One region of the Priestia sp. D3YE.R1 genome, then DNA from elsewhere that is predicted to be linked to it. Evidence: riboswitches for the same ligand, from Rfam matches in the RefSeq annotation. Region 1 holds a riboswitch; each other region holds the start of a gene.
What was found. Region 1 has a riboswitch for thiamine pyrophosphate ahead of ACOZIR_RS25455 (thiamine phosphate synthase). Riboswitches for the same ligand answer to the same signal wherever they lie in the genome.

Region 1 (10,040 bases):
ATTTACAGGCTGGACGGATGTAGACCTTTCTAAAAATGGATTACAAGAAGCGCGAGAAGCCGGAAAAGTGCTAAAGAAAAACGAATATGCTTTTGATATCGCCTATACTTCTGTTTTAAAACGATCCATTCGTACTCTATGGATTATCTTACACCAAATGGACTTTATGTGGATTCCTGTATATAAATCTTGGAGACTGAACGAACGTCACTACGGAGCTCTTCAAGGCTTGAACAAAGAAGAAACCGCAAAAAAATTTGGAGAAGAGCAGGTACATTTGTGGAGAAGATCTATGGACGAACGCCCTCCTGCTTTAGAGACAACAGATATTCGCTATGAAGCTTCCAACCCGAAGTATAAGGAATTAGCTAAGGGACAATTTCCTGTAACGGAAAACTTAGCCGATACAGAAAAGCGGGTTCTAGAATATTGGAACGAAACTATTGCTCCTTCTATTAAAGCTGGCAAAAAGGTTATTATTTCCGCTCACGGTAATACGATTAGAGCTCTGATGCAGTATTTGGATAACATTTCACCTGATGGCATTGCGAACTTGAATATTCCCACAAGCGTGCCGCTTGTTTATGAGCTTGATGATAATTTAAAGCCCCTTAGACATTATTATTTAGGCATCGATGGAGAGATTCCGACACATATTCCTTCTTCATAAAAAACGTGCCTAGATTGTAGGCACGTTTTTTTTATATATTTGAACGAAAGTATTTTCCATACGCCCAATGATTAGTAGGACCATGTCCGGAACCAATTTCAAGCGTATGCTTAATCGCATAGTGAACAAAATCCGAAGCGGTTTGAACTGCTTCAACTACGCTTTTGCCTTTCGCTAGTTCAGCCGTGACGCAAGCAGCAAACGTGCATCCCGTTCCGTGTGTATGCTTTGTGGTCATCTTTTCATGCTTGATTTCAACGTACGTATGGCCATCATACACTAGATCAATCATATCTTGATGAGATTGATCATGTCCGCCTTTAATTACCACGTACTTTACACCTAGCTCATGCATCTGTTTTGCCGCTTCTTTTCTGTCTTCAATCGTGTGAATTTCTTTACCCGTGATGACTTCCGCCTCCGGTATGTTCGGCGTAATCACTTCACAAAGAGGCAATAATTCTTTTAGAGCCTGTACAGCTTCTCTTTGAAGAAGAGACTGACCGCCTTTTGCAATCATAACGGGATCAACTACAACATTTTGCAGTCCGTACTGTTTGATTTTACGAGCCACTGCGTAAATAATATCAGCACTGAACAACATACCTGTCTTCACTGCATTAGGAAATAAGTCAGTCGCAATTGAATCTAACTGCGTTTCAACTGCTTCTACTTCTAAAGGATAAACTCCTTGAACCCCAACTGTATTTTGTGCAGTCACAGCTGTAATAACAGACATGCCAAAAACGTCACGCTCTTGAAATGTTTTTAAATCTGCTTGAATGCCTGCTCCTCCACCGCTGTCTGATCCAGCAATGGTTAATGCTTTTGGTACTGTCATGCTTGAAACCTCCATCTCTTTCTTACCCAATATACCGATGATAAAGTGACTTTGCTTCTACTATATCGTTTGTTCCATGGACAAAGACGCGCCCGTCTTGAAACATCACTAAACGGTAATCATCTACATAAAAAGAAAGCAGATACGGATTTTGTTCAATTTTATATCCTTTTTCTTTTAATCGTTCACCTAAAGACTGCAGCGGCTGCTTGGCTGATTTACCCGGACGGATTTGTACCGTGTTTCTGCCGCATAGCACAGCTGTTTTCGTTTGATTTTCATATTGTAAAAAGGGATACGTTTGTTCACTGCCGCATGAGCGGCAAGCGGATTTGCGAAACACGTTCACATTAATGCTCGTATACTCATTTTTCCATAAGTCAAACGAAACAAGTTCCCTCCTGAGTGCATTCCAGTCTCCAACTAATATTTTTAACACTTCTGTTACTTGATGAGCGACTACCATTTGTACAGCAGGACTAATAATCCCCACTGTATCACATGTTAACCCTCCAAGCGGTACAGATTCAAGCAAACAGGATAAACACGGTGTTTCACTTGGTATGATAGTATAACTAATTCCGTAACTTCCTACACATGCTCCGTAAATCCAAGGAATATCATATTTTTGTGATAAATCATTCATTACAAGGCGTGTGTCAAAATTATCGGTTGCATCAATCATAACATCTACCCCCTCAACAAGCTGTTCTAAAACTTGAGGGGTACCGTCTGCTACGTGGGCTTCTACTTTTACATCATGATTAATATCGTGAAGCCTTTTTTTAGCGGCAATTGCTTTTGGGATTCTTTTATCAGCATCTTTTTCACTATACAATTGCTGCCGCTGAAGGTTACTCCACTCTACATAGTCCCGGTCAATGAGCGTTATTTTCTTTACTCCCGCTCGCGCAAGGGCCTCGGCGTTCCCTGTTCCAAGAGCACCTGCTCCTACAATGAGAACATGCTTTTCTTGAATTTGCTGCTGTCCGCCTTTTCCAATAGGTTGAAACAATTCTTGGCGGGAATAACGATTAATCAACCGATACTCATCCCTTCTGTTGGACTGCTTGCCGTTGCATATTGTTTCTTTTCAATACGTCCTGCTTCAAATGCTGCTCGTCCTGCTTCAATCGCTAGCTTCATAGCACGAGCCATTTTCACAGGATCTTTTGCTCCTGAAACAGCTGTATTTAATAACACCCCATCTGCTCCTAGCTCCATAGCCTGAGCTGCGTCTGAAGCCGTTCCAATACCTGCATCTACAATTACTGGAACAGTTGATTGTTCAATGATAAAACGCATGTTCAACGGATTAATAATACCTTGACCTGAACCGATAGGCGAAGCTCCTGGCATAATGGCATGTACGCCTAACTCTTCCAAACGGCGCGCAAGTAAAACATCGTCTGATGTGTAAGGTAAAACGGTAAAGCCCTCTTTTAACAGTTCTTCACTAGCTTTTAATGTTTCAACTGGATCAGGAAGCAGCGTTTTATTACATCCAATTACCTCCACTTTTACCATGTCACAAAGTCCAGAAGCCTTTGCTAATTTAGCAATACGTACGGCCTCTTCTGCATTTTTTGCTCCAGCAGTGTTAGGCAAAAGAGTGAAACGCTTCACATCAAGTGCTTCTAATAAATTAGGCTGATTTTGATCAAAAATATCCATTCGTCTAACAGCAAATGTTAAAATTTCTGTTTCCGACTCTTCTACCGCTTGACGCTGAGTCGTAAAGTCCGGAAATTTCCCTGTTCCTAATAATAAACGTGAATTAAATGTATATTGTCCAATTTTTAACATACTCTTCATCCTCCTCCAACAAATGAAACAACTTCTAATGTATCTCCATCTTTTAAACATGCATCGCTATGTTCTTCTTTTTGCAAAATGTTCTTGTTTAATTCAACAATTACAACTCGCTCATGCAGACTCTGAGCCTGCAGCAAGTGCTCGACCGTTTCAATTTCATTTCCGACAGTGACGGTCTTACCATTAATAATTAGATTCAATGAACTCCCTCCATTGCTCTTGTTAGCTGAAATGATGTAAAAAATGAATGATTCGGCTTTTTCCCTAACAAAGCATCAGCCATAATTTTTCCAGTTGCAGCACTTAATAAAATACCGTTTCGGTAGTGGCCAAAAGCCATGTGTAGATTCGCTATTTCAGGGTGCTCTCCTAAATAAGGCCAGCCATCATTTGTTTGTGGACGAAGACCTGCCCATGCTTTTTCAAATGTAGCTTCTTTAATGGCCGGCAGAAGCGCAGAAGCTTTATTCAGCAAAAATTGAATACCTTGTGCAGAAACGGTCTTAGTAAAATCATGCTGCAGCTTAGTTGCCCCGATTACGATTCTTCCACCAGTCTTAGGAACTAAGTAAAAACCTTCATCTAAAAAAATCGTTTTAGAAAGCAGGGGCTTATGACTTTGCAGAGCAATACACTCTCCTTTTACAGGAAACACCTCACCTAAATGTTCAGAAGAAATAAAGCGTTTAGCCCATGAGCCAGCTGCGATAACTACTTTTTCTCCATAAAAAGAGCCTTTGGACGTCTGTACACCTTTTACTGTTTCATTTTCCATAATAAGAGAATGAACGTCACAGTATTCGAATACATCTGCTCCGTGATACAAGGCTCCATGAGCAAGAGCTTGCGTTAACTTAGCCGGAGCCAGCTGACCGTCTCCCGGTATTGTAATGGCTCCGTATATGTCTGGAGAGAGCCCGGGTTCTAACAAACGCGCTTCTTTTACATCAATCCATCTTACATCTTTGTCCCACCGGTGGTGCTGAGCGGCTTTTTTCTTTAATACGTGTGCATCTTCTTCTGTTACAGCGACTTTTAATAAGCCTTTTTGAATGAGCTCTACGTCGATAGCCGTTTTTTCTTTTAGTTCCTTCACCAGTTCAGGAAACATGCTTCTGCTCTTAATAGCAAGGTCTAAAAGAGGACCTTCTTCATCAATTTCAGCTTGAGCACCTAAAATACCAGCGGCTGCACTTGAAGCTTCACAACCAATTTGATTGCGTTCAAGAATAGCTACTGACGCTCCTTGTTTTGACAAATGATAAGCGATAGAAGAGCTGATTATACCTCCTCCGATTAACAGTACATCATAATGCTGCTTCATTTTCTCCACCTCCAGATGTCCATATATGAGAATATTGTTTAATCGCTTTGAGGGGATCTTGCGCAAGCATGACACCAGACATCACAGCTATACCGTGTGCTCCTGTTTGAAGTACCTCTTTGGCATTTACAGGAGTAATTCCTCCAATGGCAATAACCGGTATCCGCACAGCGTCTACTACTTCTTTTAGTGCTGCTATCCCTCGACTCTTTAATCCTTTTTTTGAATGTGTTGAATAAATATGTCCGTATAGAATGTAGTGAGCACCATCTTTTTCAGCTTCTAAAGCCTCTTCCACAGAGTGAACTGACTTTCCGACAATAAGAGAAGGAAATGCGTCTATAACAAACGAAACGTCTAAACTATGATAGGCAAGCTGTACGCCTTTTGCTTTTAAAGCATGCGCTACATCAACTCGGTCATTCACAATAATTTTAGAGCGACAAAATGGCAGGCTTTCTAGTAAACATTGAATCTGCTTTGCCGTTTTCTCTTTTTCTCTAATATGAATGGCACCCGCAAAAGGCGCGATAGCCGTTAAAGTTTTTTGAAGCTCTTCGATTGGCTGCTTATCTGTTGTAATGACATGAAATTTAGGAATATCCACATGATCGAAACCTTTCCATTCAGAATAAAGAGAAATTTCAATCACTTCATCTTGTGCAGAGGGCTTTATTACATACAAAAAACCACTCTACAACGTAGAGTGGTTAGCATGTATTCGTTATGTAAACATGATCGCCACTTCCCTACGCTGGTCCAAACCAGATCAGGTTCAAAGGGTCCGAAATACATTCGTCTCAGCTTCAAAAAGCTCCCCTAGTGATTGCTATTTATTGATTTTGTTTTTGCACTTAAAATTATAACACAACTAGATGTAAATACAATATCTCTTTATGCTCTTACGGCTCTCTTCCTTTTATAGATGTATCTTTTAAGCTTCTTTACTAAGAGACCCGGCGCACCGCATTATTCTGCTTTTTATATGGTTAGTAATCGGTATAGTCGTCAAATTCTTCTTTGTCTTTTTCCTTTTTCCGATCCCATATAAACAGCAGGAGTAACATAATAAAAGTTAGAATATAAAAACCGTAAAAAATAAATGCCGCCACAACATTTATAAATAAAAATAAAAAACCGATGATCTGACCTGCAACAGCTACAATCAACAAAATGTATTTCCAAACTTCTGCTTTTCTATCCATTCTCTACTTCTCCGTCTTTTTGTTTTTCCCTACTAGAAACGTTCTCTTTACTTAAATAAAAACGTTCCTGCCAGTAAACCGACTGCAAATAAACCAACTGTTCCAAATGCTGAAATCCCCACGTACGCCAACATTTTCCGATAAGATTTTTCTCGAATTAACTGTACGGTTTCCACACTAAACGTTGAAAAAGTGGTAAAGGCACCAAAAAAACCAATGCCAATCATTAAAAATATTGAATCATCATAAGCATGACTCGGAACCTTTCCATAATAACTACCGTAAAAAAGACCAAGCCCAAACGCACCGAGCAAGTTTACAAACAGCATTGATACTGGAAAAGGAGGGTTTGAAACTGTTTTTGTAACTTTTAAACCCAAAAGATAACGGCATATTCCTCCAGCTGCCCCGCCAAGTGCCAAGCTCACTATGCTCATTTACTTCACCTCATGTACTTTCACTAAATTTTCCCCTGCCGCTTCACCGCATAGATAGCCTGCTAAAGCAAGAAGTATTCCACCTACTAAAGAGACAATGACATAAATGGCTCCCCAAAATAAATGGTGCTGAGTGAGAGAAATGACGTCTCCTGCAAACGTTGAATACGTTGTAAAACCGCCGCACACGCCAACTCCTAGTCCAAGCTTTATCCATTCTTTTGGCTTTTTCCACGCAAAAAATCCTGTTAATAGGCCTAGTATGAAGCTTCCTAATAGGTTTTCAATTACCGTTCCTATTGGATAGCCCGTATATAATAAGGAAAGATTCAGCAAATAACGTGCATATGTACCAGCGATAGCACCAAAGGCAATTGAGATTAAGTTTATGGCTTTCATCATATCGCTCCGTTTCATAAATTCTTCTTTAAGTGTACCATAAGGAATTTATTTCTACCTTAACATTTAACTATATGTTTATTGCACCAAAAGTCATGAAAAAATGAAAGAGAAAATCGTCGCATGAAACTTCCTTTTTACTCCTCAAATATCCCTTAAAAATCCACTTAATCCAAATTTTAAAACCTTTCTGTATCCTTATGACAAACCGTGTATAGAAGGTATATTTCCCTTATTTTAAGTCACATTAATCGTATAAGTTTTTTTTGTTGACTTTTGCTGTGTTCTTGTTTAGTATCACAGAGTATCATTTCCTATCAGAATACTAGGGGGTTTAGAAAATGAAGAAATTTGCTGCACTTTTGTCGCTACTATTAGCTTTCACAGTTGTGCTTGCCGCATGCGGTTCTAGCTCAAAAAATGAAGCAAACAATGGAGACAATAAATCTTCACAAGAGGATTTATATAATAAAGTGAAAAAAGATGGCGTATTAACAATTGGAACTGAAGGTACATACCCTCCGTTCACTTTTCATGATGACAAACAAAAGCTAACTGGGTTTGATGTAGAATTGGCTCAAGAAGTAGCTAAACGTCTTGGCGTAAAAGCTGAGTTCAAAGAAACACAGTGGGACGGCATGTTTGCCGGATTAGATGCTAAACGCTTTGACATGATTGCTAATGAAGTGGGTATTCGTGAAGATCGTCAAAAGAAATACGATTTCTCTGACCCATACATCCAGTCAGGCGCCGTATTAATTGTTCGTAAAGACGAAAAAGATATCAAATCATTTAAAGATTTAAAAGGAAAAAAATCAGCGCAGTCATTAACAAGTAACTACAAAGACATGGCTCAATCTTATGGTGCAAACATTACGAGTGCTGAAGGTTTTGCTCAAGCAGTAGAACTAATGAGCGCAAACCGTGTTGATGCTACAATCAACGATAAATTATCGTTCCTTGACTATAAGAAAAAGCACCCTAACGCACCTATCAAAATCGCGGATGAAAAATCCGATGGTGCTGCAAGCGGCTTTATGTTTAGAAAAGACAGCGGTAAGTTAGTGGATGAAGTAAACAAAGCATTGAAAGATATGAAAAAAGACGGAACATACGCAAAAATTTCCAAGAAATGGTTTGGCGAAGATGTTTCTCCTAAATAATATTTTTCCTGATGGAGAGCGATTGAATCAATTGATTTCAATCGCTCAATCATCTCTCTTACCAATGCTAAAGGGAGCTATTCAATATTCTATTCCACTAACATTAATCACGTTTGTACTCGGTATCATTTTAGCTGTCTTAACAGCCTTGGCCCGTTTATCATCTATAAAAGTTTTAAATATAATTGCGCGCATCTATGTATCGATTATTCGAGGTACACCGCTGCTTGTGCAATTATTTATTATTTTCTACGGCTTACCCAATTTAGATATAACAATTGACCCATTTATCTCTGCTATTATTGGATTTTCATTAAGTGTAGGTGCGTATGCATCTGAAATTATCCGAGCAGCGATTCAATCTATTCCTAAAGGACAGTGGGAAGCTGGCTACTCACTTGGTATGACCTATTCCCAAGCGTTAAGACGGATTATTTTACCGCAAGCAGCACGTGTATCGATTCCGCCATTATCTAACTCTTTTATTAGCCTTATTAAAGATACGTCACTTGCATCGCTTATTCTGGTTTCTGAGATGTTCCGTAAAGCTCAAGAAATTGCTTCGACTAACTATGAGTTTTTACTTCTTTATAGTGAAGCAGCGCTCTTGTACTGGATTATGTGCACAATCTTATCCATTATCCAAGGACGCATTGAAATAAGACTAGATCGTTACGTATCTAAATAACCGTTTCGAGTAGCTAAAGGAGTTTTTCATATGATTAATATCAAAAATTTGCATAAATCATTCGGTGATTTGCAAGTATTAAAAGGGATTGATTTAGAAGTTGAACAGGGCAAGGTAATTGTATTAATTGGTCCTTCCGGATCGGGTAAAACTACTTTTTTACGTTGCTTAAATCTGTTAGAAATCCCAACAGACGGTACAATTGAACTTGATAAAAAAAGCATGAATTTCACCAAACCTGTTCGTAAAAAAGACATTACTTCATTTCGAAGCCTAACAGGTATGGTTTTTCAAAACTATAACTTGTTTCCTCATAAAAGTGCGCTTGAAAATGTTATGGAAGGTCCTGTAATTGTAAAAGGCATTTCTACTCAAGAAGCAGAAAAAAGAGGGAAAGAATTATTAACACGAGTTGGCTTAGGAGATAAGCTTGACTTTTATCCTTTCCAACTATCAGGCGGACAACAACAGCGTGTTGGCATCGCTCGAGCAATGGCGATGGACCCAAAAGTTATGCTGTTTGATGAGCCTACTTCAGCTCTTGATCCTGAGCTTGTAGGAGACGTTCTCCAAGCGATGAAAGACCTGGCGAAAGAAGGAATGACGATGGTGGTGGTAACTCACGAAATGCGCTTTGCCCGCGAAGTAGCAGATGAAGTTATTTTTATGGATCAAGGTGTCATCATGGAAAGAGGTACACCGGATCAAATATTTTCAAATCCTCAACAAGAGCGGACACGTCAATTCTTGAATATGATTCATTAAAAAGGTTGCACACTTTCATGTGCAACCTTTTTCTTTATTTAGCTACTGCTTTTTTCATTAAATCTGTAATGTACGTAAAGAATGCTTCAGCTGTGACATCATATACGACATCTACAGGTCGTCCTTCTTCAGAAATTTCCGTTCTTCCTTGGCTTGGTGTTTCTGTATGCACAATACTCGAAACGGTTTTCACCTTCACAAGTGTTGAATTCCCTGTAAACGCTGTTGTGAGTACATCCCACAAATAATATGTTGAATTGGTTTCAACGTGCACAAGCGGCGGGCAAGCCGCGTAGCACTGCCCTACAAAGTCTACTCCTTCGTACTTTCTAAGTGAAGCCCACATTTGGCGAATAGCCGGCGTTAATGGAACTTGATTTGTGCTTTCTAAAGCAACCATCTCAATTTTAATGCTGCTTTCCCATACTTTTGCTACTGCTTCTGGATCCCAAAAAGCATTCCACTCAGCCGTTCCATCATGTTCAGGCTCCTGCACATTTCCTACTTCTTGAAATGTACCTCCCATCCACACTAACTTATCAATTTTCTCTTCTATTTCCGGCGCTTTTTCAAGTGCTCTTGCTAAATCAGTTAGCGGTCCTGTAAATAATAAAGTCGTTTTTCCGGCTGTGTGCTGCAATGTTTCAATTAAATGATCATGAGCAGGCAGCTGACTTATTTTTGTTTGCACTTCCCCTTTTTCATTTAAAATCGGCAGTGCATCTACATAGAA
Region 2 (10,040 bases), on a different contig from region 1:
ACCTTGTCCTGTTTCAAAATACCAGCGGTTCGGACCTTTTGCTGTACCTTTTTCATGAATTAACGCTGTTGCTTCATCGAGCATAGGCAGTGAAATCCCAAATGAGTCATTACCGGCTTCTGTTCCTGCTAAACTTTGAAAAATCAAGTCCGCCGGTGCTCCTTTTTCGATTGCTCTCATCTGACTTGTTACATGTGATAACACACAGTTTTGAGTAGGGATGGACCATTCATTGATTATATTTTTTGTTTCATTTAAAAGCGCGTAGATATTATCCGTTGTGTCAATAACGGGGTTAATTCCAATAACCGCATCCCCAATTCCATAGCTTAACGCTTCGTAGAGAGATGCTCTCATTCCTTTTAAGTTATCTGAAGGATGATTAGGCTGAGCTCTGGAAGCCAATACGCCCTTTTGGCCGATAGTCGTTTGACAAGTGGTTTGCACTTCTATTTTGGCTGCTCCTTGAATTAAATCTAAATTGGACATAATTTTAGTAGCTGCCGCAATCATTTCGCTGCTTAATCCTTTGCTAAGCGCAAGAAGGTCTTCTCCCGTATACTCATCAGATAAGATGTATTCTCTTAACTCCCCTACCGTCCAATTTTTTATAATGTCGTAAATCGATGAATCAATTTGACTTTCGATTAACGCCGAGACATTGTCTTCATCTGCGCTGAGCAGAGGGTAATTTCGAATATCAGCAAGTGTTATATCAGCTAGAACTTGTTTGGCTGCCATTCTTTCTTTCATTGACTCAGCGCTGACTCCTGCTAGCTGATCTCCAGAACGTTCTTCGTTTGCTTTGGCCATGATTTCTTTTAAGCTATAAAATGAAAATGTTTCTCCTAATAATCGTGTAGTTTTAAACATCGTTTCCTCCTTGTATATTTAGTGGGTTAGGATGAAAAAGCGAGCGTTTTAACGGAAACAGAGATTGCTTCTCCAGCTACTGGTAATCCAAGATCAATGTAATCTCCGTGTGTAAAATCAATTTGATCTAAACAAATAATTTCTAATTCTTTCTTCTGTTTGGCTAGTGCTTGTCCCAAAGCTTTTGCAATATCTTGCTCGCATAAAACAACGAGGCACTTAGCTCCCTTAAAACAAGCAATGAATTCAACGCTTATTACTTTTGCTAATTCTTGAAGCATCTTATAGCTGCAGTAAGGAAAATGAGATAAAGCAATAGCAGCGGGAGGATCTTCTGCACTGAAAACAATTGAAGCCTGCATACATGCCGTTCGAGCTCTTTCTTGAAACAGCTGCGGATTCCACTCCTCTTCTTGCTGTACGGGTATCTCTATAATCGGAATATTTTTCAGCGGCAGCCGTTTAGACCCAATGTATACGGTTGACCCGCTAACTTCTGTATTTTGCATGCCGGCTCCAATGACAGTAGCGCGCGTTGTTTCAGCGGCTTGAGATACCTGTATGGATTGAAAGTGATACGCTAGCAGCGGACCGATATCTCCGTGTACGGCCACTTCCTTCACTGTTTTTGGCTTTTGTTTCTTCATCATTGCTCCTATTCCTCCTGAAACCATGATTGTTTCCGGCTGTATAGAAGACCTTATATGAGGAGAAACGAGCAGCGAAGAGGTTTGAGTCAGTGCTCTTACATAATTCACGGTTTCTTCAGCTAGCAATTGACAGATAGAAGAGAGTTTTTCAAATGTTGCTTTTTCATCTTCATACAGCATCAAAGAATTATTTTTTAAAAATTCAGTTAAATAAGGCGAAACGTAGGTAACAAAACCATCTGAATTCAGACGAATTAATCTTCCGCCTACATGCAATGTGAACGTCTCTATCACTTTGGCATTTTGACATAAAGCGATGTTAGCGGTGCCTCCCCCTACATCGATATTAGCAATTACTCGATTTGTTTCAACAGAACGTTCGATTGCTCCCGATCCTTTTGCCGCTAACATTCCTTCTAAGTCAGCACCAGCTGTTGCAACAACAAAATCCCCGGCGTGTTCAGCTAGATAGTGAACGATACTCTCTGCATTTTGCTTCCGAGCAGTTTCTCCTGTAATAATCACAGCGCCTGCCTCCACTTGATCTAAGGAGACCCCTGCTTTTTTGTACTCTTTTTCTAGTAATAGTGTTAACCTTCGAACATCGATTTCAACTTCGTTTACCATAGGTGTTGTATAGATGGAACTTGCATACGTTACGCGACGATCAATAATTTGACAGCCTGGCAGCGTAAACTGGTTTTGTTGATTTGCTATTAACAGCTTGCTTACAATCAGTTTTGTTGTGCTTGTTCCAATATCTAACCCTATGCTCGTGATCCATTTCTGTATCATGCTATCAATCCCTTATCTCGTTTGAATATGGTGATTATCATAAAACAGTTTTTTGAATATTTCATTAACTATGTTATCAAACCTGACACACTTTCGTGTAAACAAAGGTGACAAATGACAAAAAAAGACTAAATCTTGGTAGATTTAGTCTTTTTTATTATGAGTGTGATTTAGTTACAATCATTCTTGATGCCGATGGAATTAATAGTGAAAGAATGATTAAGCAGGCTATTAATGACCCTACCATTGAAATACCGTTCATTGAAAAAGAATACCACAAAGCGGACATTCCCTTTGGCGCATATGATCCCCAAAAAATAATACCAGCAATAAAGTGCCAGAAATAGCGCGCGAAGCTGCCGATAATAAGGGATAGAACAATTAAAACAAAAGCTTTTGATCTGTTATTGTTAGCTAAATTTGTTTTGATAGATTGTGAAAAAACACCTCCAAAACCTATAAAAGCAAAAGCCACAATATATTCAATAAATGTTTGCAGCGCTGTTAAAATATAAGCCGTTCCTGTTGCTAACTGCAAAAGCCCCCATAATAGACCAGATAGAGCTCCGCCTTTTACTCCCCAGCGAAAGCACATAATAAAAATGGGCACCATGGAGAACGAAATACTCACAGCCGTTGCAATCTTAATGGAAGGCAAAAGATCAAGTAAAAGTGCCAATGCTGCAAAAATAGCTATTTCAATTTTAGCCTGTAAAGGTAATGCTTTATTCACGTTTCTCACTCCTGTTTTTGAATCATTCATATCAAACGGTTTACACAGGAGTAAGCAAATATATGCTACTATTCCCACATTCCTACGCTAGCGTTAACTAACAGGTTCGAAGGGTCTGAACAATTTGTTCACTCTCAGCACTGCGGCTCCCCCTGTGGTACGTTCGGATATTTATGTATTATGAAGACAATATTTATTATACCATATGTCACAAAATAGATTCGAGAGATTTCAAAGATGTTTCTATTTTCTGAATCTATTTTTTATAATGACAATCGTTTTAGTATTTGATATACTTCTTTTATGTCAATTGAATATAAAAAACCCTCATCCTAATCGATGAGGTAGAGGTCGCAGTTTTTAATAGTAAAGTAACGGAAATGCAGAGAACATTTATGATGTTGCTTGAAAGGAAAAATTGCCGAAGTTTAGATCATTTCTCGGTTGATTTAAGCTGGGGCTGTCTCCGAACAGGAACAGAACTGTCACATCATGCGAATGATGTGAAGAGCTATCTTCACGGAAGGTTGACGCGGTTTTCAGATTTAAAAGCGCGCACATATACTGCGGGCTTTTTTTATGTTATCCCGTCTCTTTCCGTACATTCGAAAGGAGTATTTATCTATGCAAGAGCAGCAAGAATTAAAACGTGGGTTGAAATCTCGCCACTTAACGATGATTTCATTAGGAGGAGCCATCGGAACCGGCTTATTCCTAGCAAGTGGTGGAGCAATTCACACAGCAGGACCCGGGGGAGCGCTTTTAGCTTACGCGATCATTGGCGTCATGGTTTACTTTTTGATGACCAGCCTGGCGGAGCTCGCAGCTTATATGCCTGAAGCTGGTTCGTTTAGTACGTATGCGTCTCGGTTTGTAGATCCATCCTTTGGTTTCGCTCTCGGCTGGAACTACTGGTATAACTGGGCTATTACGATTGCAGCTGAATTATCCGCTGGAGCCCTTATTATGAAATTTTGGTTCCCGAACTCTTCTTCTATTTTATGGAGTGCCCTCTTTTTATTAATTATGTTTGGGCTTAACTACCTTTCTGTAAAAGGATTTGGTGAATCAGAATTTTGGTTTTCGTTAATTAAAGTAATAACGGTTATCATCTTTTTAGTTATTGGTATTATGATGATTTTTGGTATCTTTAACAATGAAGCACCAGGTTTTAAAAATTTCACGCTTGGTGATGGACCTATTCATGGTGGATTCTTTACTGTCCTAGGTATTTTTATGGCTGCAGGTTTTTCATTCCAAGGAACAGAGTTGCTTGGAGTCGCAGCTGGAGAAAGTGAAGATCCAGAAAAAACGGTTCCTCGCGCAGTTAAACAAGTCTTCTGGCGCATCTTGTTATTTTATATTTTAGCTATTTTTGTTATCGGGATGCTTATTCCATACACAGCGGATTCCTTAGCAAGTGATGATGTGCGAGTAAGTCCCTTTACTTTAATATTCGAACGAGCAGGTCTAGCGTTTGCTGCATCAGCTATCAATGCCGTTATTTTAACAGCTGTTTTATCTGCTGGTAACTCAGGTATGTATGCTTCTACACGTATGCTGTGGAACTTAGCGAAAGATGGAAAAGCACCGAGGTTCTTAGCAAAAGTGAATAAACGAGGCGTTCCGGTTAATGCCTTAATCGCAACGGCGCTTGTCGGTACACTTGCATTTGGTGCTTCATTCTTTGGAGATGGTGCGGTATACACATGGTTACTTAACGCTTCTGGTATGTCTGGTTTTATTGCTTGGTTAGGAATCGCGATTAGCCACTATCGTTTTAGAAGAGCATTTGTTGCTCAAGGTCATGATTTGAGTGAACTTCCATATCATGCAAAACTTTTCCCATTTGGCCCTATCTTTGCCTTTATTTTATGTGCCGTTGTTATTTTAGGCCAAAACTATTCGGCGTTTATGGGTGACTCGATTGACTGGTACGGTGTACTTGTTTCTTATATCGGACTGCCTTTATTCTTAATTGTTTGGTTAGGATACAAATGGACGAAAAAGTCAAAACTTATCCCGTTAAAAGAGTGTCAAGTAACAGTGAAAAAATACGAATAAAAAAAGCTCTCTATTCTTTTGAATAGAGAGCTTTTTTTATATGAGCTGATCAGCAAAATGAAGAGATATATAGGCGGGTTGATTTTTCATAACAAGCATATAACCTTTGAGGGGGCGATTATAGTAATCCGCAGCTTCTATATAATAAATACGCTGAATTAACCTGCTTAAATGAGTTACAAAAGATGGAAGTTGGTGATTAGGAATGGTTTGAATGTAGTCTATGATTTCTTGTTTCGTTTGAAGGCCCGAATGGGTACATTCTAACAGATGAAAAAGCGGATCTGCCGCTATAGTAGATAGTTCAGAATTGTGTTTGATTCTATTCAGCTGGATATGCAGTTCTTTTTTGGACCATCTTTTCGGCACAGCTCTTAGATGTTGATACTGAAAATGTGTATTCATGATAGCTAACACCTTTCGTATTAAAATAATAAAACAACTTATTATTTTAATAACCTTTACACATGAAACTAAAACGTTACAATGTGTAAAGGTGTCATACATCTTATAAAATAAGCTGATAAAAAAGTACATCTTGCCACTGATCAAATTTCCAGCCTACTTCTTTAAATTCTCCGCAAAACGTAAAATTAAATTGCTCATGCATTTTGATACTGATATCATTCCCTTTTGTAATTCCTGAAATAACAACGTGATGGTCGAGTTCTTTAGCTAATTCCAAAATGCGTTTCATAAGCTGTTTTCCAATACCATACCCTTGTTGATTTTTATCAATATAAATCGATAGCTCTACTGTTTGAATGTACGCTTCTTTATCTCGATACGAGGAAAGCGAAGCATAGCCAGCTACTACTCCGTCTTTTTCCGCGACAATAAGCGGAAAAAGTTTATTGCTAATATGATTATTAAACCAGCCTCTTCTTTGTTCCACTGTTACAGGCGTTAAGTCAAAAGTAGCAGCACTTGTTTGAACGGACTGATTATAAATTTCAACAAGCATAGGTAAATCTTCTTCTTTAGCATAACGAATGATCATATGTACAAACTCCTTATAGTATAGAATTATCTTTATTTTACTTCTTTTAAGAAACATAATCTACATAAAAAAACTGATATGCGCGTGCACATCAGTTTTGGTTTTGGGCATATTGAAAGGTTTGAAGGACTTGAAGAGTCTCTTTTGTAGAAACGACCGTTGCAAACTCGCCGTGCAGGGAAGACAGTGCGAATGTATGTACATCTTCTGCGCACAGCTTTGTTTTTCCATCGTAGGACGTACCATCAAAGCAAGCCGTTGCATCGTTCACAACATATGTCCTATACCCTAGATTTCCAGCCATGCGCGCAGTCGTAGAAACGCAGTGATTAGTAGTTAGTCCTATTAAGATAAGCGTATCATAGCCATTTGCTTTTAGATAGCTATCTAACTCTGTTCCAATAAAGCAGCTGTTCACGTGTTTGCGAACTAAGCATTCGTCTTCTTGTGGACCAAATCCTTCCTTGAACTGAAATCCCTTTGAACTTGGGTGTAAAGGCGAATCTGGATTTTCTGATGCATGCTGCACGTGAATGACAGGATAGTCTTGACGCCTCCATGCTTGCAGTAGCGTCAGCATATTCTTTTCTGCATCTAAATTGTTTCTTTCTCCCCACTGAGGTGAATAAAACCCTTCTTGTACATCGATAAGCAGCAACACTGGACGGGAACGTAGCATAAGCATCATCTTCTTTCGTCTTTATTTTAAAATGGAAATAACGTATGTGCATCCATCAGGACCGGCTTTTGAAGAATGAACCGTTTGTTTCGGTAAATGTATCCGATCTCCTGCCTGACATAGAACCGTATCACGTTCAACTGTAAAGTAAATAGATCCTTCAAGTATATGAAGAATTTCATCAGTTGGATGCGTATGAGACGGATGTGTTTGAAAAGCAATATCGTGCTGTACTTCAACGTATCCAGTATACGCCGGAAGCAGCTCTTTAATTACTTCTTCAAACTTTCCGCCAACTCCTTTTTTAATAGAGGCTTTTTTTACGTCCATGCTGCTCACTCCTTTTTAATTTAAATGGACACTGTCCGGTAGTATAGTTATTATCGTCGCGTAAAAAATATTGCTTCCACTCTCGGTTTTCCTGTTGCCCATACCAGCCTAACTCGGGGTGAGCTGATACGTCATCATATGTTTTTAACCGATCGCGGACGACTTTTTGTACGTGCTTCCCTATTTTTGAATCTCCTGTCATACCTTCAAACACCCACCGCGGCTGAAATGTAATCATAAATCCTCTGCTCTTACGGCTTTTACGTAAAGAATGAGCAGGCGTATTACAGACGACAAAAATAGGTTCTCCGTGAAAACAAAATTCCCATAATGCATCTTTCGGGTCTTTTGGAATGTCTCGCGGCCATTTCTTTTGATCAATTTGATGAAGAAACGTCAGCGTATCCCAAAACATCGTTTCGTACTCTTCCATTGAACGTTCTTTATGTTCAGGCTTAAAGAATAACACAAAGGATGTATAGCGACCTATGCTCTTAAATGTATCTATGTATTCTCTAAGTGCCGACGCTGCATGCCTAATATCTTGATAGTTATAAGGAGTAGTCACAAATGAAAAACGCAGTAAATCTTTTTTAAAGCCTTCTACCCCTAACATACAGGGAAATGGATTTTCTTCTGATAATATATCGCTTTGGAAATATTGAAAAGCATCTTTTCCCCAGAACGGGACATGCGTGGACTCTAAAATCTCATTAGCTCGAAAAAGCATTTTTGATGCCATTAAAACCCTCCTTATGGAACTCAACGTTACATGTGTATTAAAAAAAAGAAAGTTTATGAGTATTTTTAACTAAATGCCGCTTCTAAATTATAAAACTCTAATCTATATATATATAAGCTACTATTGGACAAGTTAGAAAGGAGGCTGTGTTTGTGGAGTGGTTTTTGATTGCTATAAAACAAATAATTCTAGGTATTAGTCTCGCAGCACCGGTAGGCCCAATTAATATAGAAATGATTAAAAGGGGTCTGACAAAAGGATTTTGGGCTTCTTGGCTAGTTGGTTTAGGAGGTATGACGGCCGATATTTTATTTATGCTCCTCATTTTAATAGGGTTAACACCTTTTGTTCAGATGCAGGCCGTTACTGTTGCACTGTATGCAACTGGCTTTGTCATGCTCACATTTATTGGCTTTCAAAGTATGAAACAAGCTGTCTCTGGTTCCTTTTCAGTAGATGTAAATCCCCCCCCTGCTAAAAGAGACAAGTCATTTTTTACAGGTTTCTTCATTGCTCTTATGAACCCTTTAAATATTGTGTTTTGGTTTGGCGTATTTGGGTCAAGCTTAAGCGAAAGCCTCCGAAGTCAAACGTGGCTATCCGTCTTTTTTCACAGCTTCTTTATTATTTTTGGCATCATTCTTTGGAATTTAAATATTGCGAGCAGTATTCATTTCACAAAAAAATTTATCACACCTAAGCTTCTTAGCTTCATTACGTTAGGTGCCGGTTTTTTACTTTTTTTATTTGGCTGCCAATTCGGTTTTAAATGTGTATCCTTACTTATAGGCTGAGCTTTTAGCGATGAGTTCAATAAGAGTGTCATTTACTTTCTCACGTTCATCGTAAAAAAGGCCGTGTCCACTATTTTCAAATGGAATAAGTGTAGAAAATGAAATATGGCGATTCATAACTTTTGCAAGATCAAATGGACAAATTTGATCTTTTTTTCCGTGTAATATATATGTCTCAGCGAAAATTTGACTCAAATCTTCCTGCAAGTCTTCGTCTCGTAAAGACACCGCAGTTTTAATCGTTCCATGGCCAGATGCTTCTAAACCTAAATCTTGAAACCATCCTCTAAAAGCTGAGCTGGTAGGCTGATTAAAAAACTTTTCCCCAAAGTTTTCAAGCATGTTAGGACGATCTCTATACGTATTTTGAATAATTGTATTTACTTCTTCAATAGGAAGTCCATATGGAAAATCAGTTTTTTGAATAAATCTTGGAGCCGCTGTCCCTAATAAAATTAACTTCTTCACTCCATATCCTAAGTGTCTGCTCATATATCGAATGGCAATGGCTCCCCCCATAGAAAAGCCTACTAGCGTATAATTTTTAAGTCCCATTTTTTCTACTAACATGCGAATATCATCTGCTAATTGATTGTAAGAATAGCCGGTGAAAGGCGCATCTGATTTTCCAAATCCGCGAAGATCAGGGGCGATACATCGAATACCGCGGGCCGGAAGCGTTGTAAATTGGTATTCGTACATTTTAGCGTTAACAGGCCACCCGTGAAGGAAAAGAACAGGTTCCCCTTTTCCAATATCCCGAACAAAAAGTTTTGTCTTAGGAGTTACGTGAATAAAAGAGTTCATGTATAACACCTCCTAGATGTTCTTTTATATATATGTTTAGGACAATTTGAACATTCAAAAGTTTCTTAAAGGCTTGTGTAGGAGGTGTATTATGTCTATTTGGGATAAGGAGTAGGAAAATGATTTTATGATGTTTATTTAGAACATAGTTTAATTTAAAAATATTAAACAAAAAAAGTAGTAAAGCTTTAAAAACTTTACTACTTTTTTTGTTATTTTTCTTCCAGCCACACATCAACTAAATTGCCAGCTTCGCTTTGGTCCAATACGAATGAACCGTTGCTGTATCGGTCGCTAGCCCGCATTGTAGATGGATCAACCTGCTCGATCTGACCTTTAGATGATTCCACTATCATGTAATGTTCTTTAGAGATTACTTTTACTTTTGCAATTTGATGCGGATTAGATTTTAGTTCTCGGACCATCACTAGCCCTCGTTTTGCTCGTGCTGATTCTTCAAACTCAGTAATTTTTGTCTTTTTCACAGCTCCTCGCTGCGTGGCGATAAATAATTCAGTTGATAGAGCTTCATCTTCATCGAAGATAACGCCGCTTACAACATAATCCTCGTCT
Region 3 (10,040 bases), on a different contig from region 1:
AACGGTGAAATTAATAAAGCAGCGGATGCTGAAGCAAAAAAAGCTGTAAATGAAGCACTAGCGTTTAGGGGTCAAGGAAAAGGTTCGTTATTCTTCTTTAATCCAGATAAAACAAGCGACCAATGGCTTCGTCAAAAACAGGTTACGATTACAATCGGAAATCACGTTTTTGCAAAATAAACAAAAAAAGCACTCAGAGGAGTGCTTTTTTTAATATGCAACAAGTAAGCTTAATAGAACAGCTATAATAATAATCGGCAATACGTATTTAACTAGAAAGAACCATGCGTTAAATAATTTAGCACCTTTTGTGCTTCCTGAAATAAACTCTTCGTACACAGCTTCTTTTTTCATTTTAAATGTCACAAAAATCGCAATGGCTAAACTCCCAAGAGGCAGCATTAAGTTGCTCACAAAAAAGTCAGCTACGTCAAATATACTTCTGCCAAAAAGTGAGACATGTTTTAATACACCAAACGAAAGCGCTGATGGGATACCTACTACAAACACAAGAATCCCTGATAGAGAAGCGTAGCGAGTTCGTTTTGTCTGATCGTCTTTGGTTAAAGCAGCTACGATAATTTCCAGCAGTGAAAAAGCAGACGTAAGCGTAGCAAATAGAAATAAAATTAAAAACAGTGCTAAAAAGACGGTGCCAAACGGCATTTTCTCAAATACTGTTGGCAAGACAACAAACAAAAGTCCAGGTCCTTCGGTTGGCTTTAATCCGAATGAAAAAACAGCTGGAAAAATAGCCAAGCCCGCCAGCAGCGAAACAAACAAGTTCAAAATAGCAATGGTGCCTGCAGAACGCGGCAAGCTTACTTTTTTCCCTAAATAAGAGCTATATGTCACCATGCAGGATAATCCCACGCAAAGCGAGAAAAACGACTGACCGAGCGCATAGAGAACAGATGACCCTGTAATGGCTGAAAAATCCGGTTTTAAAAAGAATTTCACCCCGTCCATAGCTCCGTCCAATGTTAAAGAGCGAACCACGATAATGATAAAACAGATAAATAACAGCGGCATCATGTATTTATTAGCACGCTCTATTCCTTTTTGTACGCCTTTTGAAATAACAAACACTGTAATTAATAAAAACAGCGCCTGTGCACCTAATACCACGTAAGGTTGGCTAATGACGGCATTGAACAACGGGCCGTACTCTTTTCCGCTTAGCATACCGGTTACGCTCATAATCGTATATAAAATCACCCAGCCGCCAACGACGCTGTAAAAGGAAAGTAAAATGACACAGCTTAGTACTCCAAGCCGGCCAATCCATACCCAAGCGGACTTTGGGGCAATTGCCTTATAAGCACTAATCGCTTCTTTTCCCGTATGTCTTCCAATGATAAATTCTGCCAACAGAAGCGGCAATCCAATAAAAATTGTAAATAAAATAAACAACGCAAAAAATGCTCCACCGCCACTGGTTCCCGTTACGTATGGAAATTTCCATATCGCTCCTAGACCAATTGCTGCCCCAGCAGATGCTAAAATAAAACCGAGGCGTGAAGACCACTGATTTCCTTTACTCATATAATGTTACTCTCTCCTCTTCTAAACTCAAAACTCACCTGATTAGTACTGTACCATAAATGCAGAAGAAAATCATTCCCGTTTTACTTTTTTCTATAAAACGATATCTATATAGAATAGAAAAAATGAAGAAGCAGCTGCTTCTTCATTTTAGGTTTGATGTTTCTATTCAGACATTATTCTCTGTACGATGATTCGTCTCCGCGGTAGGCTTCTTGATTTGATATTTCTTCAATATGCATATGCCCTTCTCTCTCTAAACGAAGAACCGTACGCTCTGCATCTTCATAGCTCTCGCATGTCACTTGTTTATATTCCATATCATCTTTATCCGTGTAAGCAACTAAATATGTTTCCATTTTAACTCCTCCTATATAACCTATATGTAACGTATTTTGCCTTTTTCGTTTATTTCTAAACATATAGGCTCCAAACATAATGCCTAGCATAGTATAATAGCGGAACTTCAATTTAAAAAGTTGAATTTTTCATTATGCACCGATGCAACATGGAGGTTACGCTTATGACATTTATTTTATCATTCGTACCAATTGTTGTTCCTTTTGGTATTTTAATTATCTTAATTGCTTTTACAGCTGCTTTTTTACAATCAAAAGAGCATCATAAAAAGCTCTAGCTTACAAAAGCTAGAGCTTCTTTTTAAAAACGTCTATAGCGTTTAATCAATCCCACAATAATGGCAATTGCTAATAAAACAACTGAAATGATGACAGTAATGACAATTAGCTGATTTCCACTTTGCTTCACTGCAATGGCAATATAAGCCCAAATAAAAACAAGCGGATAAACAGCGTCTCGGTTTTTTAATGTAAACACAATGCCCAGCGCAGCTCCTACCAGCAGCATAATAATCGTCCATGCTAACTCGTTTAAGCCAAGCAAGTGCTGTATTCCATTTGCTTGAAATACAACAAACACATTGACAATAGTCGCAACAGAAATCCATCCAAGATACAGAGAAATCGGCAGACGCATAAACCATGTCGTCATTCGAGAATGCTGAATAATGGAATACACAATCATTAATGTGCCTAGAATAAAGAGCATAACTAAAAGAGATAACTTATAGTAATCGTTTTGGAAAATAAAGATCCACGCACTATTTAACAAACAGTTTAGAGAAAACCAAATGCCGATACGTGCATATATTTCCTTTTGATCTTCTCTTGCAAAAAATTGGCGTATAACCCAAATGGTTAATAATAAATAAATAACGCCCCAGATAGCAAAGGCATAACCCGCTGGTGTAAACAACGTAGGAACTTGCGCAGAAGCTTCTCCCGTTGTTTTGCCTCCTATTGGAATAGCATTTGCTAAATAATTCACAAGCAGTGTAATAGCCAAGCCTACTGTATTTAATACAGCATACAAACGAAATTTCGCCATTTTGTTCTCTCCTTTCTTCTATTTATATGGGAATGTTTCGGAGACGAAAACGGCTCTTCCCTTCATTAATACCTCTTCTTCCCTAAAAATATGCATTTTTAAACAAAAATGATTAAAAATAGCTTCAAGATGCTACCTCTTTAAGAGATAAAAACCGTTAGGGAACAATTTTCCATAACGCTTTCTATTTTTCAGAATATATGGTAAGTTAAACATAGACTAATAGGAAGTCCACTAGGGGTGCCGACCGGCTGAGACAAGTTTTCTTGATCCCTTTGAACCTGATCTGGCTCATACCAGCGTAGGAAAGTGGCAATGTTCAGTTTTGTACTGTCCTTTGCCACTCCGTTTACAAACGGAGTGTTTTTTATTTCCTTTATGTGCTTGTTTGTGACTTCCTCATATTAAAGGAGGATTTTGATGTCATTTTCGTCTCACTTAAGACAAGAAGCAAATTATATTTACGAAGCAATTTTTAACCATCCTTTTATTACAGGAATTGCTGAAGGAAACGTGCCAAAAGAAGCGCTTATTCACTACGTTTCTCAAGATTACGAATACTTAACAGCATTTGTACGCATTTACGGCGCTGCTTTAACAAAATGCCGCACGCGTACCGAAATGGAAGCCTTTAATGCCGGCATTTCTACGGTATTACATAGTGAAGTACACCCTCACAATAATTTTTGTGAAGTAGCAGGCGTACGCTATGAAGACCTTCACACTGAGGCTCTTTCACCAACGGCCAGCCACTACATTAACCATATGACAAGCGTTGCGCATACAGGCAGCTTAGCGGAAATCATTGCCGTGCTTCTTCCATGTCCATGGACGTACGTTGAAATTGGCCAGCGGATTACAGAACAAGTAAATCCATCTCCTTCTCATCCTTTTTATGAATGGATTCAGTTTTATAATAATGAAGAAATGAATAGCACAACACAATGGTTTTGTAACAAGCTTGATGAACTTGCCGAACAAGCTACTGAAGAAGAACGTAATCGTATGAAAGATCACTTCATCAAAAGCTGTGAACTGGAGTATTTATTTTGGGAAATGGCGTATACGCAGGAAAAATGGCCGCTTTCTCAGCTTTCACTTTCAAAATAACGAAAAAGCCTCCTATCAGGAGGCTTTTTATTTCAATAATTTTTTGATCATTTTCAGGTTTTGTTTCTCCGAAGGATAGCGGAATGACAAATCAAACTTGGTTGTTTGAGACAACATGCTTTTAAAATGAGAAAATGTCTGAAAGCTGTCTTTTCCATGATATTGACCCGTACCGCTTTCTCCTACTCCGCCAAAGGGTAAATATGGCGTAGCGATATGCATAAGTGTATCATTTATGCAGCCTCCTCCAAATGAAAGACGCTCCGTTATGACGTTTTGTACATCTTCACTTTCTGTAAACAAGTAAAGAGCGAGCGGCTTAGCTTTTTCTTGAACTTTATGAATAACTTCGTCTAGCGTTTCGTATTCAATCATAGGAAGAATAGGCCCAAAAATTTCTTCTTGCATAACATCTGATGTCCAGCTTACTTCACTTAACACCGTAGGTTCTATTGTGAGCGTGCTTTTATTGTACCCGCCTCCAACTATAGCGTTTCCGTCTTTTAAAAACTCAATTAGCCGAGTAAAATGGCGCTCACTGACAATACGGCCGTAGCGGTCGCTTTCAAGCGGATTACTACCGTAAAATTGAGAAATTGCTTCGCGAAGTTTTTTCACCAGCTGCGCTTTTACCTTTTTATGCACGAGCAAATAATCAGGAGCAACACACGTTTGGCCTGCATTCATTCCTTTGCCAAACATAATTCGCTTCGCTGCAAGATCTAGGTTTGCATCTTCATGTACAATGCACGGACTTTTCCCTCCTAGCTCAAGCGTGACGGGAATAAGCTGCTTCCCTGCTTCTTGCATAATAATTTTCCCTACATTTACACTTCCCGTAAAAAAAATATAATCAAGCGGCTGTTTTAAAAGCAGGCTTGTGGTTTCTACAGCTCCTTCAATCACCGTCACAAATGCTGGATCAAAAGCCTCAGCTAGTAATTCTTGTATAACGCGAGATACGCTAGGCGTTAATTCAGAAGGCTTAATAATAGCCGTGTTCCCAGCGGCAATCGCTCCTACTAAAGGAGATAGCGCTAATTGAAACGGATAGTTCCACGGAGCAATAATTAACGCGACTCCATACGGTTCAGGAACAATTTTCCCTTTAGAGCCCACATGTGTTAAAGCGGTTTTTACTTTTTTAGGCTTCATCCATTTTGCTAAATGTTTAAGCGTAAACCGAATTTCCTCTAGTAAAATCCCAATTTCCGACGTGTAGGCCTCTACTTCAGATTTATTTAAATCTTGTTTTAAAGCATCCATAATTCTCTGTTCATTTTGTTTGACTACGTCTCTGAGCTTATTCAGCGCTTGAATGCGACTGTTGATACTCTTTGTCTTTTGCGCATAGAAATACTGCTTTTGTGTAGAGACAATATGCTCAATGACCGTTTCATCTGTGATATAGAATTGCTCGTGGTTCATTCCTTTCATCTCCCTATAAACATTCGGCTTCAACTGTAGCAAGCAAGCTTTTTAATAGCTCAACTGCCTCGTTTAAAGCTAATGAATAATATCTCTGCGTTCCTTTTTGCTCAATTTGCACAAGCTTTTGATCGCGTAAAATTTTCAAATGATGAGAAATTGCCGGTCGTGATAGAGTAGACTCGTTTGCAATTTCATTAACGGTTAAAGGCTCTTTTTCCGCGAGCAGCAAAATAATATCTTGTCTTGCTGAATCACTTAGAGCCTGAAAAATAGGAATGCTGGCACGAAATAACTCCACTGCTTTTTCACTCATAAATATTCTCCTTTATTTAATTTCTTGTGTTCTGCGGACAACGGATGAAAGCCACTTTCTTGGTACAAAGCGCGGGATGAACGTAGCAAGACGAAAATGTACGCCTGGTATGATAACCGTCTGCCCTTTCATAAATTTTTTATAGCCAACTTTAACAACTTCTTCTACATCCATTGCACCGCTTTGAAAAAGCTTGGAGTTGCTTAGCTGGGCTCGGTCGCTAAAACCAGTTTTAGTTGGACCCGGGCATAGAGCGCTTACCGTTACATTGGTACCTTTTAATTCATTTTCAAGAGCCTCTGTGAAAGATAATACGTACGCTTTTGTTGCGTAATATACCGTCATAAGCGGACCCGGCATAAATGCAGCAACGGACGCAATGTTTAAAATTTTCCCGTAATTTCTTTTGACCATATCGGGTAAAAATAATTTTGTTAAATGAGTTAATGATCGGATATTTAAGTCAATCATGTTTAACTCTTCGTCTAAAGCTGTTTCAACAAATTTACCGTATAGCCCAAAACCTGCATTGTTCACTAAATAATCAACGTGCATTTCTTTATTTTTAAGTTCTTCATACAGTGACTGTATCTCTTCTTCTCTTGATAAATCCTTTACAACCGTTATCACTTCAATATTGTAAGTAGATTTTAAATTTTCTCGAATAGCTCTTAGTTTATCAGCGCTTCTGGCAACTAAAATTAAAGAATGGCCATCCTTTGCAAATCGATAAGCTAACTCTTTACCTATTCCTCCCGACGCACCGGTGATGAGCGCATAATGCTGTGACATAGTGTTCACTCCTTATGTTTATATGTTCAAGAACTTAAACATTTAAACTTATCTTATAGGATTCATTTTTTCCCGTCAACTGTTTTCTATACTCTCTTGCCCTTCTCTATTTTAATTTTTTCCATTCGCGCATTTCTGTACATTTTTTTACAAAATATGCGTTTTCTTTACATAGAAGGCTAATGTCGTCTAGTTTTGACAACCTTTGTCACCTAGCAGGAAAACAAGTGAAGATATGGTGAATACAACATACAACAAATAATCCATTACATAGTTGGATGAAAATAGATAAGGGAGGAAATGAAAAATGATGGAGACATATACAATTAAAAAAGTAAGTGATCAATTAGAGGTAGAAAAGAAAACGTTAAAACAATGGGAAAAATTATTGGGCAGCTATTTAACAATTGAACGAGTAGATGGGGCCCGTGTCTATACAGAGGAACAAATTGAATTATTTAATGATATTAAACAGCTGTTTGATGAACAATGTACGTTAGATGAAGTGAAAGAATATGTTCAGCTGCTGATAAAGGAACAAGAAGAGCAGGAACATTTAGTGATGGAATCAGAGGCAGCGGTTTCAAAAGAAGAAGAACCAGCAAAGTTGAAAACTGCTAAAAAAGAAAACGTCATTGATTTCCAAGAACACTCCAATAAACAAATGAAGCAAGAAAAGAAAAAAGCTGCTGAAAAGCAGGAAAGCGTTTCAGAGAATAAGCAAGAGAAGACCCCTCCTATACCTGAAGCGCGATTAGCTACTGAAGAAGAAAAGCAGGCTATTTCGGCTTCTATTGAAGAACAAAAGCCAAACGACCTTGTCGTGAATGAAAAAGAGCTGCTTCAAGGGGAACTAGTAGAAGCTGTTCGCCGCTATGAAGATGTGTTTGAAGTACTTGATACGTTTAAAGCTGATTTGTTAAAAGAAATGCGAGAAGGAATGCGAAATGAAGTTCGGGAAGAAATTGTCGGAGAAGTAAAAAAAGAGCTTGAAAAAAGTGCTACTCAAACTGTAGAAATGGTGGAATCGGTCGGGGCATATATCTCTGAGTCTTCAGAACGCAGCGCAAGAGATGTAGAAAATATGTCTAAAAAAATTATCCGTTCTAACGAAAAATCGTTTGATGAGGTCACTTCTTTGATTGAAGATTATTCAACAATTGCGGAAGAAAAAACAGAGGATATGCGCCTGTTCATGAAAGATGTCATGGAGAATGCGGATGAATCCTCTAAAGAAATGCAGTATTTATTAGACCGATTCTCAAGCAATTCTACCGTTGCGATGAATCAAGTAAAATTTATGGTTGAAAAATTAAACAATTCTTCAACTAATACGACAGAAGAGCTTCGTGATCTAATTGATTCGATGAATGAAGAACGAGTCTATTATTTGAAAGAAATGGAGAAAGAACGTAAGCTTCATCGTCAAAGCGTAGCTGAACGCGAAGAAATGTTTAGTGATTTTGTCCAAACCTTTAGACAAACCGCCGCTGCTGATATGAAGCGAAAACGGAAGTGGTGGAAGCTGTTTCTCTCCTGAAAACACCGGCCCTATGGTAATAGGGCCGGTGTTTTTTGATGGTAACACTAGTAGTTTGTCTGTACGAAACGTTAAGGTAACCTATGCTGACGAGACGTTATACTTTGAAAAACATGATAGCCGCTTACCGATACGCCTATAGTTCCCGCTCCCGGAAACACTGTATCTCCGCACAGCCACAGCCCTTGTAAGCCAGATCGATGCGAAATGCTGTTGAACAAAGCATGATCTAACGTTTGCGGAAAGCCTCCCACTCCGCCGTTTGGGCGAGAAGTGAACCTTTCCCATGCTTTAGGAGCTCCTGAAATTTGATGCTCTGCTTCTTCAATGTTAGGAATGATGGTTTTAATTCCTGCCATCATTTTTTTCTCAAGAACTTGTTTTTGAACATCATAGGCTTCTTTGTTACGCCACTTGCTAAGCTCAATGTGAGTAGACGCTGTAATTGTACGCTTGCCTTGAGGCGCGCGAAAACGATCGTCAGGATGAGACACGGAGATAAATAAATGATTTCCTTCCGTCATCTCGCCTTGTTCGGATTGAAGCACTTGCTGAAACAACTCTACCTTCTGCGGCAAATCTCCTTCATCAATCGCAACATACATCGAAAACGTTCCCCACTGCGGAAGCTCGCTTTTTTCTTTGATCCGCTTATGGATATGTTGGTAATCTTCATCATGCAGTAAAGACTTTAAGCTTTGAATTGGCGCGTTGCATACAACGTCTGAAGCACTGTAGCGGTTACCTCTATGATCATGCACTATCCACTCGTCGTTATCACGCTCTATCTTTACTGCTTTCCTTCCTAGAATCGTTTTTCCTCCGTTGGCTTTAATCGATTTTTGCAGGGCTTCTGCGACTTTGTATAAGCCACCCTTCACGTAGAAAGCTCCTTCGTGATAAATATCCAACGCTAGACATCCGATAAGCATTGAACAGTTCTCACTCGTTGTCTGCATGCTGTCTATTAATTGACCATCAACAAAATGAAGAAAGTCCGTTTCGTCTAGCAAGCTGTGTTTTTTTAGTAAATGACTAAACGATCGATGAAAATAAGGTAATAACTTCACAGACCCAAGATTTAACGAACTTACCAGCCGACTCCACTCACCGACTGTCAGAGGAGGAAGAACCGGCAGCGGCCGCATGAGCTTGCGAATTTCTTTTGCAACTCTAAAAATACTTTCATAGAAGCTCCTAATATTCTTCGCTTTATGAGGAAATTGTTTTTGAAGATAGGAAATATGCTGATGCCGGTCTTGATAATAAATCAGTGTACGATGAGGAAGATGAACTTTCATGATTTTCTCAAGAGAAATCTTTTCAATTTCTAGGCCAAGGTACGTGCTGATTCGCTCATGTATCCCTCCGCGCTCAAAGCCCATTCCAAGCGTCGCTCCAACAGGAAATGTATAAAGATGGCGCTGGAATTTCCCGGCACAGCCTCCCCACTCTCGAGAAGCTTCTAAAACCGTCACTTCATAGCCATGCTTAGCTAAAAGCGCTCCGGCTGTTAACCCACCTATTCCTCCGCCTATTACAACAACTTGCTTATGCATATTTTCACCTTCTTTAGCTCTTTCTTCTATTGTGCAAAAAAAAGAAGCTCACCGCAATTTAGAAGCGGCTCGTTACTGAAATAAAAAAGCCGTGAATGATCTCACAGCTTTTTGGCTTATTTTGTAACCACTCCACAAATAATTCGATCTCCTGAGTTTCCTGAAGGATCCGTTGTGTAATCGTCGACTTTGTCATGTATCACTAATGCCGACCCATCCATATCCAAAAGAGAATTCGGCTTTCCTTCTTGCAGCGTGACGAGAGAAGCAAAAATTTCGGTATCTACTTTTCCATTTGGCGCAACTTCTAGGTTGGGCAAGTCACCGGCATGCGGGCCTTTTG

Region 2: another riboswitch for thiamine pyrophosphate. It lies ahead of thiT (energy-coupled thiamine transporter ThiT); the one in region 1 lies ahead of ACOZIR_RS25455 (thiamine phosphate synthase).
Region 3: another riboswitch for thiamine pyrophosphate. It lies ahead of tenA (thiaminase II); the one in region 1 lies ahead of ACOZIR_RS25455 (thiamine phosphate synthase).

The regions. Positions count from the first base shown of each region.
Region 1 is NZ_JBLTHW010000007.1:69,979-80,018, reverse strand. Features, by position in the region: gene gpmA (2,3-diphosphoglycerate-dependent phosphoglycerate mutase) at 1-670, shown strand, start outside; gene thiD (bifunctional hydroxymethylpyrimidine kinase/phosphomethylpyrimidine kinase) at 702-1,511, opposite strand; gene ACOZIR_RS25475 (thiazole biosynthesis adenylyltransferase ThiF) at 1,534-2,553, opposite strand; gene ACOZIR_RS25470 (thiazole synthase) at 2,550-3,317, opposite strand; gene thiS (sulfur carrier protein ThiS) at 3,323-3,526, opposite strand; gene thiO (glycine oxidase ThiO) at 3,523-4,650, opposite strand; gene ACOZIR_RS25455 (thiamine phosphate synthase) at 4,634-5,257, opposite strand; TPP riboswitch at 5,380-5,481, opposite strand; gene ACOZIR_RS25450 (hypothetical protein) at 5,640-5,855, opposite strand; gene crcB (fluoride efflux transporter CrcB) at 5,903-6,292, opposite strand; gene ACOZIR_RS25440 (fluoride efflux transporter FluC) at 6,293-6,709, opposite strand; gene ACOZIR_RS25435 (amino acid ABC transporter substrate-binding protein) at 7,033-7,854, shown strand; gene ACOZIR_RS25430 (amino acid ABC transporter permease) at 7,838-8,542, shown strand; gene ACOZIR_RS25425 (amino acid ABC transporter ATP-binding protein) at 8,573-9,307, shown strand; gene ACOZIR_RS25420 (nucleoside hydrolase) at 9,342-10,040, opposite strand, start outside.
Region 2 is NZ_JBLTHW010000001.1:2,249,525-2,259,564, reverse strand. Features, by position in the region: gene ACOZIR_RS12030 (ethanolamine ammonia-lyase subunit EutB) at 1-873, opposite strand, end outside; gene ACOZIR_RS12025 (ethanolamine ammonia-lyase reactivating factor EutA) at 900-2,318, opposite strand; gene thiT (energy-coupled thiamine transporter ThiT) at 2,476-3,081, opposite strand; TPP riboswitch at 3,114-3,214, opposite strand; lysine riboswitch at 3,389-3,573, shown strand; gene ACOZIR_RS12015 (amino acid permease) at 3,676-5,115, shown strand; gene ACOZIR_RS12010 (hypothetical protein) at 5,152-5,520, opposite strand; gene ACOZIR_RS12005 (GNAT family N-acetyltransferase) at 5,624-6,115, opposite strand; gene ACOZIR_RS12000 (cysteine hydrolase family protein) at 6,207-6,794, opposite strand; gene ACOZIR_RS11995 (cupin domain-containing protein) at 6,816-7,124, opposite strand; gene ACOZIR_RS11990 (YqcI/YcgG family protein) at 7,099-7,866, opposite strand; gene ACOZIR_RS11985 (LysE family transporter) at 8,019-8,660, shown strand; gene ACOZIR_RS11980 (alpha/beta fold hydrolase) at 8,646-9,467, opposite strand; gene parC (DNA topoisomerase IV subunit A) at 9,680-10,040, opposite strand, start outside.
Region 3 is NZ_JBLTHW010000003.1:299,953-309,992, reverse strand. Features, by position in the region: gene ACOZIR_RS19885 (cell wall hydrolase) at 1-180, shown strand, start outside; gene ACOZIR_RS19880 (sodium-dependent transporter) at 211-1,545, opposite strand; gene ACOZIR_RS19875 (hypothetical protein) at 1,722-1,904, opposite strand; gene ACOZIR_RS19870 (TspO/MBR family protein) at 2,206-2,952, opposite strand; TPP riboswitch at 3,179-3,277, shown strand; gene tenA (thiaminase II) at 3,373-4,062, shown strand; gene ACOZIR_RS19860 (aldehyde dehydrogenase) at 4,090-5,490, opposite strand; gene ACOZIR_RS19855 (ArsR/SmtB family transcription factor) at 5,504-5,806, opposite strand; gene ACOZIR_RS19850 (SDR family NAD(P)-dependent oxidoreductase) at 5,819-6,598, opposite strand; gene ACOZIR_RS19845 (helix-turn-helix domain-containing protein) at 6,906-8,138, shown strand; gene ACOZIR_RS19840 (FAD-dependent oxidoreductase) at 8,210-9,697, opposite strand; gene ACOZIR_RS19835 (superoxide dismutase family protein) at 9,814-10,040, opposite strand, start outside.